Regions from separate parts of the Streptomyces sp. NPDC000404 genome, predicted to be linked through region 2. Evidence: riboswitches for the same ligand, from Rfam matches in the RefSeq annotation. Region 2 holds a riboswitch; the other holds the start of a gene.
The links. Region 2 has a riboswitch for S-adenosylmethionine ahead of ABT345_RS01500 (aminotransferase class V-fold PLP-dependent enzyme). Riboswitches for the same ligand answer to the same signal wherever they lie in the genome.
Positions count from the first base shown of each region.

Region 1 (7,073 bases), on a different contig from region 2:
GCGGCGGGGCGGCGGCGCCTCGCCGTCGGGGAGGAACGGCGGTGCGGCGGCGGGGCGTTCGGCGGACATCGGACTCCTCGGGGCCGGTGGACGCACGCCGGTCGGCGGCCCCTCATGATCCCCGGGGCGCGCCGCGGGAAGGCCTCCGGGTCCGCCCGCACCGCCCCCGGCCCACGCCGACGCCCGGCCTCCGGGCCCCGGACCGCGGGCCCCGCCCTCACCCCCGCAGCGCCGTCAGCTGCTCCGTGAACCACCGGGCCGGCGGCAGCGCCGTGGCCGCGGTGGCCAACCGGGCGGAGCGGGCCGCGCGTTCCTCCCCGGGCATCGACAGCGCCTCGTGCAGCGCGTCGGCCGTCGCGTTGATGTCGTACGGGTTGACGCTCAACGCGTCCTCGCCCAGCTCCTCGTGGGCGCCCGCCTCCCGCGAGAGGACCAGCGCACACCCGGCGTCGGAGACCACCGGGACCTCCTTGGCGACGAGGTTCATCCCGTCCCGGATGGGGTTGACGAGGGCGACGTCCGCGAGGCGGTACGCGGCCAGGGAACGCGCGAAATCGTCCTTGACATGCAGCACCACCGGCTGCCAACCCGGCATGCCGAACGTGGAGTTGATCTCCTCGGCGACGCGCCGCACCTCGGCGGTGTAGTCGCGGTAGACGGCCAGATCCTGGCGGGAGGGGTAGGCGAACGCGACGTGGACGACGCGCTCGCGCCACTCGGGGCGGTCCGTCAGCAGCCGGCGGTAGGCGTGCAGCCCGCGGACGATGTTCTTCGACAGCTCCGTGCGGTCCACCCGCACGATCGTGCGGCGCCGACCCGGCCCGTCCCCGCCGCCGATCTGCGCGCGCAGCGCCGTCAGCCGCTCCTCGACGTCCGGGCGGTGCGCCCGCTCCCGCAGGAACTCCGCGTCCGCGCCCAGACCGTGCACCCCGATCCGGGTGGTGTGCGGCGTCCGGCCCGGGGGCGCGGTGACCACGTGCGGCGCCTCGCTGTCCGAATGGTGGACGGCGCACCGGGTCTCCAGGGTGGCCGTGCAGCACGCCACGAACGCCGCCGCCCACCGCTCGGTCAAAAAGCCCGCCCGGTCCGCGCCGAGCATCCCCCGGATCAGCCGCTCCCGGATGTCGTCGGGCAGCAGCGCGAAGTACTCCGGCGGCGCCCACGGCGTGTGCGAGAAGTGCCCGATCCGCAGGTCGGGGCGGCGCTCGCGGAGCATCCCGGGGGCCAGCGCCAGGTGGTAGTCCTGGATCAGCACCGCCGCGCCCGGCGCCGCCGCCCGGTCCAGCGCCTGCGCGAACGCCGCGTTGTACGCCTCGTACGCCGTCCACTGCCCCCGGAACTCCGTGTCGAACGACGGCTCCAGCGGCGTCTGGTAGAGCATGTGGTGGACGAACCAGAGCACCGAATTGGCGATGCCGTTGTAGGCAGCGGCGTGTGTCTCCGCCGGGATGTCCAGCATCCGGACGCGCTGTCCACCGGTATCGGCCACCGGAAGCTCACCGTCCGCGCGCCGCACCGCCTCCCGGTCGCCGTCGCCCAGCGCCGCGCACACCCACACCGCGTCCGTCTCCGGACCGATCGCCGACAGCCCCGAGACCAGCCCGCCGCCGCCCCGCTTCGCGCTCAGCGCGCCGCCCGCGCCGACGGCGTACGAGACCGGGCCGCGGTTGGACGCGACGAGCACCTCGGCGCCGCGCCCCGCGGCGGGCGTCCGGGCAGGGGTGGTACCGCTGTGTTCGGAGGCCATGCCGCGACCCTAGCCCGCACCGGATCGGCGCACACGTACGAATGAGGCCAAGGGAGGGACACCCGCCGCTCCACCGGCCCAGCCCGCGGAGAACTCAGGCCGCCCGGCTCTCCGCGTACTCCGGAACGTCCGCCATCGGGGGCCGCTCCTCGGTGTCGACATCGCTCGTCCGGGGGACGAATCCGCTCTCGCCGCGCACGAACTGCGTCAGCCGCGGCCGTACCAAGTGGCCGCGCGCCAGCCGGAGTTGGGCGGTGCGGTAGATCGCCGCGGCCATCCGGCCCAGCGCCTGACCGTCCTGGTGGCGGTGTTTGCGCACCCCGACGTCCACCTGCGCGAGCGCGTCCAGACCGGCCGTGTGCAACGCGTCGACCAGCAGCCCCAGCTCGACGCCGTAACCGACCGGGAACGGCAGCCGCTCCAGCAGCGAACGCCGCGCCGCGTACTCCCCGCCCAGCGGCTGCACGAACCCGGCCAGCTGCGGCCAGTGGAGGTTGAGCAGCGGCCGGGCGACCAGCTCGGTGACCCGTCCGCCCTGGCCCGGACCGCCCCCGGGCGCGCCGCCGGTCTCCAGCGGCCGGTCGTACATCGCCTTGACGAACTGCACGTCCGGGTCGGTCAGCAGCGGCCCGACGATCCCGGAGACGAACGTCGGCGAGAACTCCCGCAGGTCCGCGTCGACGAAGCAGACGATGTCGCCGCGGGTGACCAGCAGCGACCGCCACAGCACCTCGCCCTTGCCGGGCACCGCCGGCAGCCGCGGCAGCACCGCGTCCCGCGCCACCACCCGCGCCCCGGCGGCCGCCGCGACCTCGGCCGTCCGGTCCGTGGACCCGGAATCGAGCACCACCAGTTCGTCGACGAGCGGCACCTCCTCGGTCATCAGGGCGGCGCGGATGGCCGTGACGATCGTGCCGACCGTCGCCTCCTCGTCGAGCGCGGGCAGCACGACGCTGACCGTGCGGCCGCTGAGCCGTTTGGCCTCCAGCAGCTGCGGCAGCGGCCGGTCCTCCGCCGACCAGGAGCGACGTCCCAGCCAGCGCTCCACCTCTTCCAGCACGTCTACGACTCCTCGGTGCGCGCCGTCTCGGCGGCGCATGTGATCCATCTCGCGGTTCGGACGACTCTCACCACTGTCAGTGCCGTCGGTTACAGTCTTGAACAACGCGGACGACCGTCGCATGCCGGGGGTCACCGCACCACAAACGCCTGGGTTTTCCCAGCGCCATACCGCTCATCCAGAGGGGCAGAGGGACACGGCCCGTTGAAGCCCCGGCAACCCTCCAGCCGGTCTCGACCGCATCGCGCGGCGCGAGGCTCCCGGCTAGGGAAGGTGCCAAATCCGTCTCGTGGCGAGATGCGTCGCGAGGAAGATGAGGAGAAAGGGCCTCGCCTCCATGGCTGCGCAAGCTGTTGAAGTTACCGAAAACGCTTCCTCCGTCACTCTGGGTCCCGCCGCAGGTCTCTCCTGTCGCGAATGCGGGGAGCGTTTCCCGCTCGGCCCGATCTTCGCCTGCGCGACCTGCTTCGGTCCGCTGGAGGTGGCGTACGAGCTGCCGGGCGGTGACCCGGAAGCCCTGCGGAAGCAGATCGAGGCCGGTCCCCACAACATCTGGCGGTACGCACCGCTGCTGCCCGTCCCCGCGGACGTGGCCGGGAAGCCGAATCTCAACCCCGGCTTCACCAAGCTCGTCAAGGCCGACAACCTCGCCCGTGAGCTGGGCGTCACCGGCGGCCTCTACGTCAAGGACGACTCCGGCAACCCGACGCACTCCTTCAAGGACCGGGTCGTCGCCATCGCGGTCGAGGCGGCGCGCGCCTTCGGCTTCACCACCCTCTCCTGCTCCTCGACCGGCAACCTCGCCGGTGCCGTCGGCGCCGCCGCCCGCCGCGCCGGATTCCGCTCCTGCGTCTTCATCCCGCACGACCTGGAGGCGGGCAAGGTCGTCATGGCCGCGGTCTACGGCGGCGACCTCGTCGGCATCGAGGGCAACTACGACGACGTCAACCGCTTCTGCTCCGAGCTGATCGGCGACCCGCTCGGCGAGGGCTGGGGCTTCGTCAACGTCAACCTCCGCCCCTATTACGGCGAGGGCTCCAAGACGCTGGCGTACGAGATCTGCGAACAGCTCGGCTGGCGGCTGCCGGACCAGATCGTCATCCCGGTGGCCTCCGGCTCCCAGCTCACCAAGATCGACAAGGGACTGAAGGAGCTGATCACCCTCGGCCTCGTCGAGGACCGGCCCTACAGGATCTACGGCGCCCAGGCCGAGGGCTGCTCCCCGGTGTCGACGGCGTTCAAGGCCGGCCACGACGTGGTCCGCCCGCAGAAGCCGGACACCATCGCCAAGTCCCTGGCGATCGGCAACCCCGCCGACGGGCCGTACGTCCTCGACATCGCACGCCGTACGGGCGGCGCGGTGGAGGATGTCAACGACGAGCAGGTCGTGGACGCGATCAAGCTGCTGGCGCGGACGGAGGGCATCTTCGCGGAGACCGCCGGCGGGGTGACCGTCGGCGTCACCAAGAAGCTCATCGAAGCGGGCCTGCTCGATCCGACCCTGTCCACCGTCATCCTCAACACCGGCGACGGCCTCAAGACGCTTGACGCCGTCGCTCCGACCACCGGCCCCACGGCCACCATCCGCCCGAGCCTGGACGCGTTCCGCTCGGCCGGTCTGGCCGGCTGAACCCCGGTCGTTCCCCCGGCCGGAAACCGGCCGATCCGGTCCGTCCGCCGTCGTCCCGCCCGGGGCGCGGCGGCCGGTTCCGCAGACGTATCCGCAGTCGTTGGAAGGCAGAACCCATGAGCGTCAAGGTCCGCATCCCCACCATCCTCCGTACGTACACCGGCGGCGCGTCCGAGGTCAGCGCCGAGGGCGCGACGCTGTCCGAGGTCATCACCGACCTGGAGAAGAACCACCAGGGCATCGCCGCCCGGGTGCTGGACGACGCGGGCAAGCTGCGGCGCTTCGTGAACGTCTACGTCAACGACGACGACGTCCGCTTCGAGCAGGGCCTCCAGACGCCGACGCCGGACGGTGCGGGCGTCTCGATCATCCCGGCGGTGGCCGGCGGCTGCTGACGCCCGCACCGGGACCGGGGGAGCCGTTCCGCCCCGATGGCGAATGGTTCTCGCCATTCCTTTCTCCCGCTGACCGATAATCGCCCCGTCCGGATATCCGGACGGGGCGATTCCGCGTTGTGAAACAGTCCTGCAAAACGCGATACCATTTCGCCGATCCCCTTCTTCTGCTCGTCGAGCGCGGTGTGGCGGCCTTCTGAACGCCCCGGGATCGCGATGAGTTGTGTGCAAAGTGTGTGCGGTGTTTGCGCCCTAAGCTCCTTATGCCCGGCCCGAGTTGCCCGGGAATATGGCCAGTTCTGCGCATATCGCCACTTCTCGCGCCGTCAGAATTCTCGTCCGATTGACCTGTTGCGCTGGGCACCGGTGCGGATACATTCGGCGGCGGTCGACGCGTTCCGGCGCACACCCCACGGGCCATTCGCGGGGTGAGGTCTGACCCGGGTCCGCGGAGTGCGGTCCTGCGAAGGGCCAGTAATAGGGGAGTTAGGCATGGCTCAGGGCACCGTCAAGTGGTTCAACGCGGAGAAGGGGTACGGCTTCATCGCGGTCGACGGTGGTGCGGATGTTTTCGTCCACTACAGCGCGATCCAGATGGACGGCTACCGCACCCTCGAGGAGGGCCAGCGGGTCGATTTCGAGATCTCGCAGGGCCAGAAGGGGCCGCAGGCCGACATGGTCAAGTTGGCGGCCGGCTGAGCGCCGACCGACTGCGCGTCAAGGAGGCCCGCGCCCCGTAGGGGGCGCGGGCCTCCTGTTGTGTGTGGGGCACCCCCTCAACGTGCCCTCCTTGCGGAGGGCGCTTGCGCCCGCCCGTCGCCCGACCACCACCCCTCATCGAGCCTCCCTTCGGAAGGCGCCTTGCACTCAAGGGGGTCGAGTGCTAATCATTGCGTTAGCACTCTCCGAGTGAGAGTGACAGTTTTGGACCGTCGGTGAGGTCCGCAGGCGGGGCGGGAAGGAACCGCTCCAACGGTGGGCCGTCCGTCGCGGGCGCCAGCGCGGTCCGGAGGAAAGAGCCTCCACGCCCCAAAGGCGCGGGAGGTGCCCCCTTCGTCCTGGGAGGACCACTTCACATGGCCAAGATCATCGCGTTCGACGAGGAGGCGCGGCGCGGCCTTGAGCGCGGTATGAACCAGCTCGCCGACGCCGTCAAGGTGACCCTCGGCCCCAAGGGTCGCAACGTCGTCCTGGAGAAGAAGTGGGGCGCCCCCACGATCACCAACGATGGTGTGTCCATCGCCAAGGAGATCGAGCTGGAGGACCCGTACGAGAAGATCGGCGCCGAGCTGGTCAAGGAGGTCGCGAAGAAGACGGACGACGTCGCCGGTGACGGCACGACGACCGCGACCGTCCTCGCCCAGGCGCTGGTCCGTGAGGGTCTGCGCAACGTCGCCGCCGGCGCCAACCCGATGGCCCTCAAGCGCGGCATCGAGACCGCCGTCGAGGCCGTCTCCGCCGCCCTGCTGGAGCAGGCCAAGGACGTGGAGACCAAGGAGCAGATCGCTTCGACCGCCTCCATCTCCGCCGCCGACACCCAGATCGGCGAGCTGATCGCCGAGGCCATGGACAAGGTCGGCAAGGAAGGCGTCATCACCGTCGAGGAGTCCCAGACCTTCGGTCTGGAGCTGGAGCTCACCGAGGGTATGCGCTTCGACAAGGGCTACATCTCGGCGTACTTCGCCACCGACATGGAGCGTATGGAGGCGTCGCTCGACGACCCGTACATCCTGATCGTCAACTCCAAGATCGGCAACGTGAAGGACCTGCTGCCGCTCCTGGAGAAGGTCATGCAGTCCGGCAAGCCGCTGCTGATCATCGCCGAGGACGTCGAGGGCGAGGCCCTGTCGACCCTGGTCGTCAACAAGATCCGTGGCACCTTCAAGTCCGTCGCCGTCAAGGCCCCGGGCTTCGGTGACCGCCGCAAGGCCATGCTCGGCGACATCGCCATCCTCACCGGTGGCACCGTCATCTCCGAGGAGGTCGGCCTCAAGCTGGAGAACGCCGGTCTCGACCTGCTGGGCCGCGCCCGCAAGGTCGTCATCACCAAGGACGAGACCACCATCGTCGACGGTGCCGGCGACAGCGACCAGGTCCAGGGCCGCGTCAACCAGATCCGCGCCGAGATCGAGAACTCGGACAGCGACTACGACCGCGAGAAGCTGCAGGAGCGCCTGGCGAAGCTCGCCGGCGGTGTTGCGGTCATCAAGGCCGGTGCCGCGACCGAGGTCGAGCTCAAGG
Region 1 covers NZ_JBEPDN010000016.1:152,843-159,915, forward strand. The annotation lists gene ABT345_RS28395 (chloramphenicol phosphotransferase CPT family protein) at 1-69, opposite strand, end outside; gene ABT345_RS28400 (alpha,alpha-trehalose-phosphate synthase (UDP-forming)) at 218-1,747, opposite strand; gene ABT345_RS28405 (glucosyl-3-phosphoglycerate synthase) at 1,842-2,807, opposite strand; SAM riboswitch class I at 2,979-3,127, shown strand; gene thrC (threonine synthase) at 3,121-4,437, shown strand; gene ABT345_RS28415 (MoaD/ThiS family protein) at 4,554-4,832, shown strand; gene ABT345_RS28420 (cold-shock protein) at 5,325-5,531, shown strand; gene groL (chaperonin GroEL) at 5,909-7,073, shown strand, end outside.
Region 1: linked by a shared signal. The riboswitch ahead of thrC (threonine synthase) and the one ahead of ABT345_RS01500 (aminotransferase class V-fold PLP-dependent enzyme) in region 2 are both predicted to bind S-adenosylmethionine.

Region 2 (7,073 bases):
TCCTGCTGGTCCTGGGCAGGACGTACGCGGCCAAGAGGTTCACCCACGAACAGGCCACCGCGGCCATCGTCGTGTCCTACTACTGGCACTTCGTCGATGTCGTCTGGATCGGCCTCTTCGCCACGATCTACCTGATCCGGTAACCGGTACCTACCGGGAAACCGCAGTTCAGACAGACATAGCCAAAGCATCGACGCAGAAGATCCTGACACCGGGGTAATCCGTGAAAAAGCTCTCCGCACGACGGCGCCATCCGCTGGCGGCGCTCGTCGTCCTACTCTTCGCGCTGGCGGTCACTGGGGGGCTGTACGCCGCGTTCGCGCCGGCGGACAAGGCTCAGGCCGATGACACCGCCCAGTCTCTTGCCATCAAGGAGGGCAAGAAGCTCTACGCCGTCGGCTGCGCCAGCTGCCACGGCACCGGCGGTCAGGGCTCGTCCGACGGCCCGAGCCTGGTCGGTGTCGGCGCCGCAGCCGTCGACTTCCAGGTGGGCACCGGCCGTATGCCGGCCCAGCAGCCCGGCGCCCAGGTGCCGCGGAAGACGCCCATCTACAACCAGGCGCAGATCGACCAGCTGGCGGCGTACGTCGCGTCGCTGGGCGCCGGTCCCGCCGTTCCCGGCAAGGACCAGTACAGCCCGGACGGTGCCGACGTCGGCAAGGGTGGCGAGCTGTTCCGCACCAACTGCGCGCAGTGCCACAACTTCACCGGCAAGGGCGGCGCCCTGACCAACGGCAAGTTCGCACCGACGCTCGAGGGCGTGGACCCCAAGCACATCTACGAGGCCATGCAGACCGGCCCGCAGAACATGCCCTCCTTCGGTGACGGCACGCTGTCCTCGGAGAACAAGAAGGACATCGTCGCGTACCTCGGCGCCGTCAACGGCGATGACACCGCGAGCCCCGGTGGCCTGGACCTCGGTGGTCTCGGTCCGGTCAGCGAGGGTCTCTTCGGCTACATCTTCGGCCTGGGCGCGCTGGTCGCGGTCGCCATCTGGGTCGCTGCCCGGACTACGAAGGCCAAGAAGTCATGAGTGAGACTGGACGACACGCAGACGTGCCAGAAGAATCCCTTCCGAGTGAGCGCACCGCTCACGACAGTGCGCCGGCGAAGGCGGACAACCCCTTCGCCGACCCGGGTCTGCCCGCGCACGAGCATCGCATCCAGGACATCGACGAGAAGGCCGCCCGGCGCTCCGAGCGCGTCGTGGCCTACTTCTTCCTCCTGTCGATGCTCGCGACCGTCGCGTTCATCGCGTCGTATGTGATCTTCCCGATCGACAAGATCGTCTTTATCTGGCCGATCGGGCACATCAGCGCGCTGAACTTCTCCCTGGGTCTGACCCTGGGTATCGCCCTCTTCGCCATCGGCGCCGGCGCGGTCCACTGGGCCCGCACGCTGATGTCGGACGAGGAGATCGCCGACGACCGGCACCCGATCGAGGCGGAGCCCGAGGTCAAGGCCAAGGTGCTCGCCGACTTCGCGCAGGGCGCGAAGGAGTCCGGGTTCGGCCGCCGCAAGCTGATCCGTAACACGATGTTCGGTGCGCTGGCCCTGGTGCCGCTCTCCGGCGTCGTCCTGCTGCGTGACCTCGGGCCGCTGCCCGAGAAGAAGCTGCGCGGCACGGGCTGGAAGAAGGGCATCCGCCTGGTCAACCAGTCCACCAACCTCCCGCTGCGTCCCGAGGACATCGCGGTCGGCTCCCTGACGTTCGCCAAGCCCGAGGGCCTGGAGGAGGACGACGAGGAGTTCAACACCAAGATCGCCAAGGACGCCCTGATGCTCGTGCGGATCCAGCCGCAGAACATCAAGGACAAGCAGGAACTTGAGTGGTCGCACGAGGGCATCGTGGCGTACTCGAAGATCTGCACCCACGTCGGTTGCCCGATCAGCCTGTACGAGCAGCAGACGCACCACGTGCTCTGCCCGTGCCACCAGTCCACCTTCGACCTGTCCGACGGCGGTCGCGTGATCTTCGGCCCCGCGGGCCACGCCCTGCCGCAGCTGCAGATCACGGTGAAGGACGGCTACCTCGAAGCCGTCAGCGACTTCGCGGAGCCCGTCGGCCCGAGCTTCTGGGAGCGCGGATGAGTAACGAGACGAGCGCGACCACCGCGCGTCGCGGCCAGGCGCCGCGGGGCGAGCGGATCGCCGACTGGGCGGACGGCCGGCTGGGCATCTACAGCCTCGCCAAGTCCAACATGCGCAAGATCTTCCCGGACCACTGGTCCTTCATGCTGGGTGAGATCTGCCTCTACAGCTTCATCATCATCATCCTGACCGGTGTCTACCTGACGCTGTTCTTCCACCCGAGCATGGCCGAGGTCGTCTACCACGGCTCCTACGTGCCGATGCACGGGATCCGGATGACCCAGGCGTTCGAGTCGACGCTGAACATCAGCTTCGACGTCCGCGGTGGTCTGCTGATCCGGCAGATCCACCACTGGGCGGCGCTGATCTTCCTCGCCGGCATGATGGTCCACATGATGCGGGTGTTCTTCACCGGCGCCTTCCGCAAGCCGCGCGAGGTCAACTGGCTGTTCGGCTTCCTGCTGCTGGTGCTGGGCATGTTCACCGGCTTCACCGGCTACTCCCTCCCCGACGACCTGCTCTCCGGCACCGGCGTGCGGTTCATCGAGGGTGTCATCCTGGCGATGCCGCTGATCGGCTCGTACCTGCAGATGTTCATCTTCGGCGGGGAGTTCCCGGGGCACGACATCATCCCGAGGTTCTTCACGGTGCACGTGCTGCTGCTGCCGGGCATCATGCTCGGTCTGCTGGTGGCCCACCTGATCCTGGTCTTCTACCACAAGCACACGCAGTTCCCGGGTGCCGGCAAGACCAACAAGAACGTCGTCGGCATGCCGCTGCTGCCGGTCTACATGGCCAAGGCCGGAGGCTTCTTCTTCCTGGTCTTCGGTGTCATCTCGGTGATCGCGGCCATCGCGAGCATCAACCCGGTGTGGGCCATCGGCCCGTACCGCCCGGACCAGGTGTCCACCGGCGCCCAGCCCGACTGGTACATGGGCTTCGCCGAGGGTCTCGTCCGTGTGATGCCGGGCTGGGAGTGGGACTTCTGGGGTCACACCATCAACTTCGGTGTGCTGATCCCGATCCTGATCTTCCCGCTGGTGCTGGTGGCCATCGCGGTCTACCCGTTCATCGAGTCGTGGGTGCGGGGTGACAAGCGCGAGCACCACATCCTGGACCGTCCGCGCAACGCCCCGACCCGTACCGGCTTCGGTGTGGCCTGGCTGGTCGCGTACTTCGTGATGCTGATCGGTGGCGGTAACGACCTGTGGGCGACCCACTTCCACCTGTCGATCAACTCGATCACCTGGTTCGTGCGCATCGCGTTCTTCGTCGGTCCGGTGCTGGCGTTCATCGCCACCAAGCGGATCTGCCTGGGGCTGCAGCGCCGCGACAAGGACAAGGTGCTGCACGGCCGCGAGTCGGGCATCATCAAGCGCCTGCCGCACGGTGAGTTCATCGAGGTCCACGAGCCGCTCACCCAGGAGCAGCTGCACGTCCTCACCCAGCACGAGCAGCCCGCTCCGCTGGAGCTGGAGCCCGAGGTCGACGAGAACGGCGTCGAGCGCAAGGCCACGCGGTCGCAGAAGCTGCGTGCCAAGCTCTCGAAGGCGTACTACGGCGAGGACAACGTCATCCCGAAGCCGACCGTCGAGGAGTACAAGGAGATCAGCAGCGGCCACGGCCACCACTGATCACCGAGCCGCCGTGAGGGCACGGCGGTTGTGAGACGCCACCCAGAGGGCCCCGTCCGGACACCGGACGGGGCCCTCCGGCATGTCCGCGGCTCGATAGGGTTTACCTCATACGCAGGCACGAACCAGGAGTGTGGACCATGAACGTTGCGACCCCGGCAGGCGGCGACAGCGTGGCGGCCCACACCTGGCCGGGCGTCCTGAACGCCCTGCTCGACGGCCATGACCTCGCCGCCGACGACACCGCCTGGGCGATGGACCGGATCATGCGGGGCGAGGCCACCGACGCGCAGATCGCCGGGTTCGCGGTGGCGCTGCGCGCCAAGGGCGAGACCGTCGCGGAGATCTCCGGGCTGGTGCGCGCGATGTACGCGCACGCCCGGCTGATCGAGGTGCCGGGCCCCGGCGTGGACATCGTCGGCACCGGCGGCGACGGCGCCAAGACCGTCAACATCTCCACGATGTCCTCGATCGTGGTGGCCGGCACGGGCGCGAAGGTGATCAAGCACGGCAACCGCGCCGCGTCGTCGGCGAGCGGCTCCTCCGACGTCCTGGAGAAGCTCGGCGTCCGGCTGAACCTCACCCCGCGGCGCGTCGTCGAGGTCGCCGAGGAGGCGGGCATCACGTTCTGCTTCGCGGTCACCTTCCACCCGGCGCTGCGCCATGTCGCCACCGCCCGCGGGCAGCTGGGCATCCGCACCACCTTCAACGTGCTGGGCCCGCTCACCAACCCGGCGCGGGTGCAGGCGCAGGCGACCGGTGTCGCGGATGCGCGGATGGCGCCGATCCTCGCCGGGGTGCTCGCCGAGCGCGGTTCGTCCGCGCTGGTCTTCCGCGGTGACGACGGGCTGGACGAGCTGACGACGACGGCGACGTCGCGGGTGTGGATCGTGCGGGACGGCGCGGTGCGGGAGGAGACGTTCGACCCGCGGGACGTCGGGATCCCGCTGGTCCCGGTGGAGGCGCTGCGCGGTGCGGATGCGGCGTACAACGCCGAGGTGGCGCGGCGGCTGCTGGACGGGGAGAAGGGCCCGGTCCGCGAGGCGGTGCTGCTGAACTCCGCGGCGGCGCTCGCCGCGCTGGAGCCGACCGCGGCGCCGCTGACCGAGCAGATCCGGGCCGGTATGGAGCGGGCGGCTCAGTCGATCGATTCCGGGGCGGCCAAGCGGGCGCTGGAGCGCTGGGCGGTCGCCAGCAACGCCTGAGCGCGGTACGGCCGTTGCGGGGAATGCGGCGCAATTCCGGTCCGGTTGATCTCAACAACCGGACCGGGCTTGCGCCGCTCCGTTCATATGGCATGATGCTGCGCAGGTCACGAGTGACAGCGATATAGGCCCCGGCCCGCTGTCCGGCAACCCTCCTTCCGTGGCGGGGTGCCCCGGGTGATGACCAGGCCGCAGGCAGCGAGGTCTGCGGCAAGCGCGGATCCCTCGCCAGGGATCCTGGTCCTCAGAGGGAGAACTTCCGTGAACCAGCGAATGCGATAGGGCTGCAAAAGCCCGCTCTCCAGCCTTTCGCTTCCGAAGTAATTCAGCGTCCCACCGCTGCTCTTTCCTGCCTGCCGAATTCCCCGCGCCCCTTCGCGCTTTCGCCTACCCGCGCGCGGTGAATTCGCCTTTCTCTCACGGGAGTTCGCCATGCCTGTCTCCACCCTTGCCGCCGACCGCCCCGTCTGTGACGAACTGGAGGTTCTGGGGCGAGATGTCCAGGTACCGCTGGCCGCCGGCGGCGAGATCGGCTACGCCGCCCTCGACTACGCGGCGAGCGCCCCCGCGCTCCAGCGGGTCTGGGACGACGTGGCCGCCTACGCGCCCTACTACGGCAGCGTGCACCGCGGCGCCGGGTACCTCTCGCAGCTCTCCACCGACCTTTTCGAGAACGCCCGCACCACCGTCGCCGGCTTCCTCGGCTGCCGCGACGACGACCAGGTGATCTTCACCCGCTCCACCACCGACTCCCTCAACCTGCTGGCCGCCGCGCTGCCGCCCGCCACCCGCGTCTTCGTCTTCGAGACCGAGCACCACGCCGCGCTGCTGCCGTGGGAGCAGCGCGACGGCATCGACGTCACCTACCTCGACGCGCCGCGCACCCCCCGCCAGGCCGTCGACACCCTGGAAAAGGCCCTCGCGGCCCGTGCCCCCTACGGACCCGCGTTGGTCTGCGTGACCGGCGCCTCCAACGTCACCGGCGAGATCTGGCCGGTCCAGGAGCTGGCCGCCGCGGCCCACGCCCACGGTGCGCGGATCGTCCTGGACGCCGCCCAGCTGGCGCCGCACCGGCCCGTCGACCTCGCCGGACTCGACGTGGACTGGGTCGCGTTCTCCGGCCACAAGCTGTACGCGCCGTTCGGCTCCGGCGTCCTGGCCGGCCGCGCCGACTGGCTGCGCGAGGCGGACCCGTACCTGGCCGGCGGCGGCGCCAGCCGGACCGTCACGCGCCGCCCCGACGGCGGCGTCGACGTCGCCTGGCACACCACCGCGGCCCGCCACGAGGCCGGTTCGCCCAACGTCATCGGCGCCTACGCGATCGCCTCCGCGTGCCGGGCGCTCACCGACGCGGGCTTCGACACGGTGGTCGCCCGCGAGCAGGAACTCATCGCCCGCGTCCGGAACGGCCTGGCGGATATCCCCGGCGTCCGCGTCCTGTCGCTCTTCGGCGACGACGCGGACCGCGTCGGCGTGCTGTCCTTCGTCGTCGACGGCTGGAACAGCTCGCGCCTCGCGGCGGCGCTGTCCACGGAGTACGGGATCGGCGTCCGCGACGGGCTCTTCTGCGCCCACCCGCTGGTCCGAGCGTTGCTCGGCGGGGCGCCGGATGAGCCCGCCGAGTGCGGTTCGCCTGTGCTTGCGCCCGCGGCGGGCGGGAGCGAGCTGGGCGCCGTCCGCGTCAGCTTCGGTGCCGGTACGCCCGACGAGCACGTCGACCGCTTCGTCCGAGCGGTCCGGGAACTCGTCGCGGCCGGGGCGCGCTAGTCCGCGGCCTGTCCGCTGCCGGTCCGCTGCGCGGTGCCGGGTGCGGTGTGTGGCCTGCGGCCCGTCCGCTGCCCTGCCGCTGCGCGGTGCTTGTGCGGTGCGTTGCTCGCTGTCTGTTTGTTGCGCCTGCGGCGGGCGTGGTCGCTGCGCGAGGCTTTTCGGCTGCGGTGCCGGACCTCCGGACTCCGTCCTGCGGTCCGGCCCCTTCCGTTTGTGGTGGGGGAAAGATGGTGGGGGTACGCCACCGTCGTCGTCTTCTCGCACGTAGGGAAGATGACGACGGTGGCGAACCCCCACCGGCCTTTTACCACCCACCCACGGGAGGGGGACCTCCGGAGGACGGAGTCCGCAGGAGGGCCCCCGCTCCCGACAACCC
Region 2 covers NZ_JBEPDN010000001.1:337,714-344,786, reverse strand. The annotation lists gene ctaE (aa3-type cytochrome oxidase subunit III) at 1-143, shown strand, start outside; gene qcrC (cytochrome bc1 complex diheme cytochrome c subunit) at 224-1,033, shown strand; gene qcrA (cytochrome bc1 complex Rieske iron-sulfur subunit) at 1,030-2,091, shown strand; gene qcrB (cytochrome bc1 complex cytochrome b subunit) at 2,088-3,725, shown strand; gene trpD (anthranilate phosphoribosyltransferase) at 3,866-4,930, shown strand; SAM riboswitch class IV at 5,036-5,153, shown strand; gene ABT345_RS01500 (aminotransferase class V-fold PLP-dependent enzyme) at 5,363-6,697, shown strand.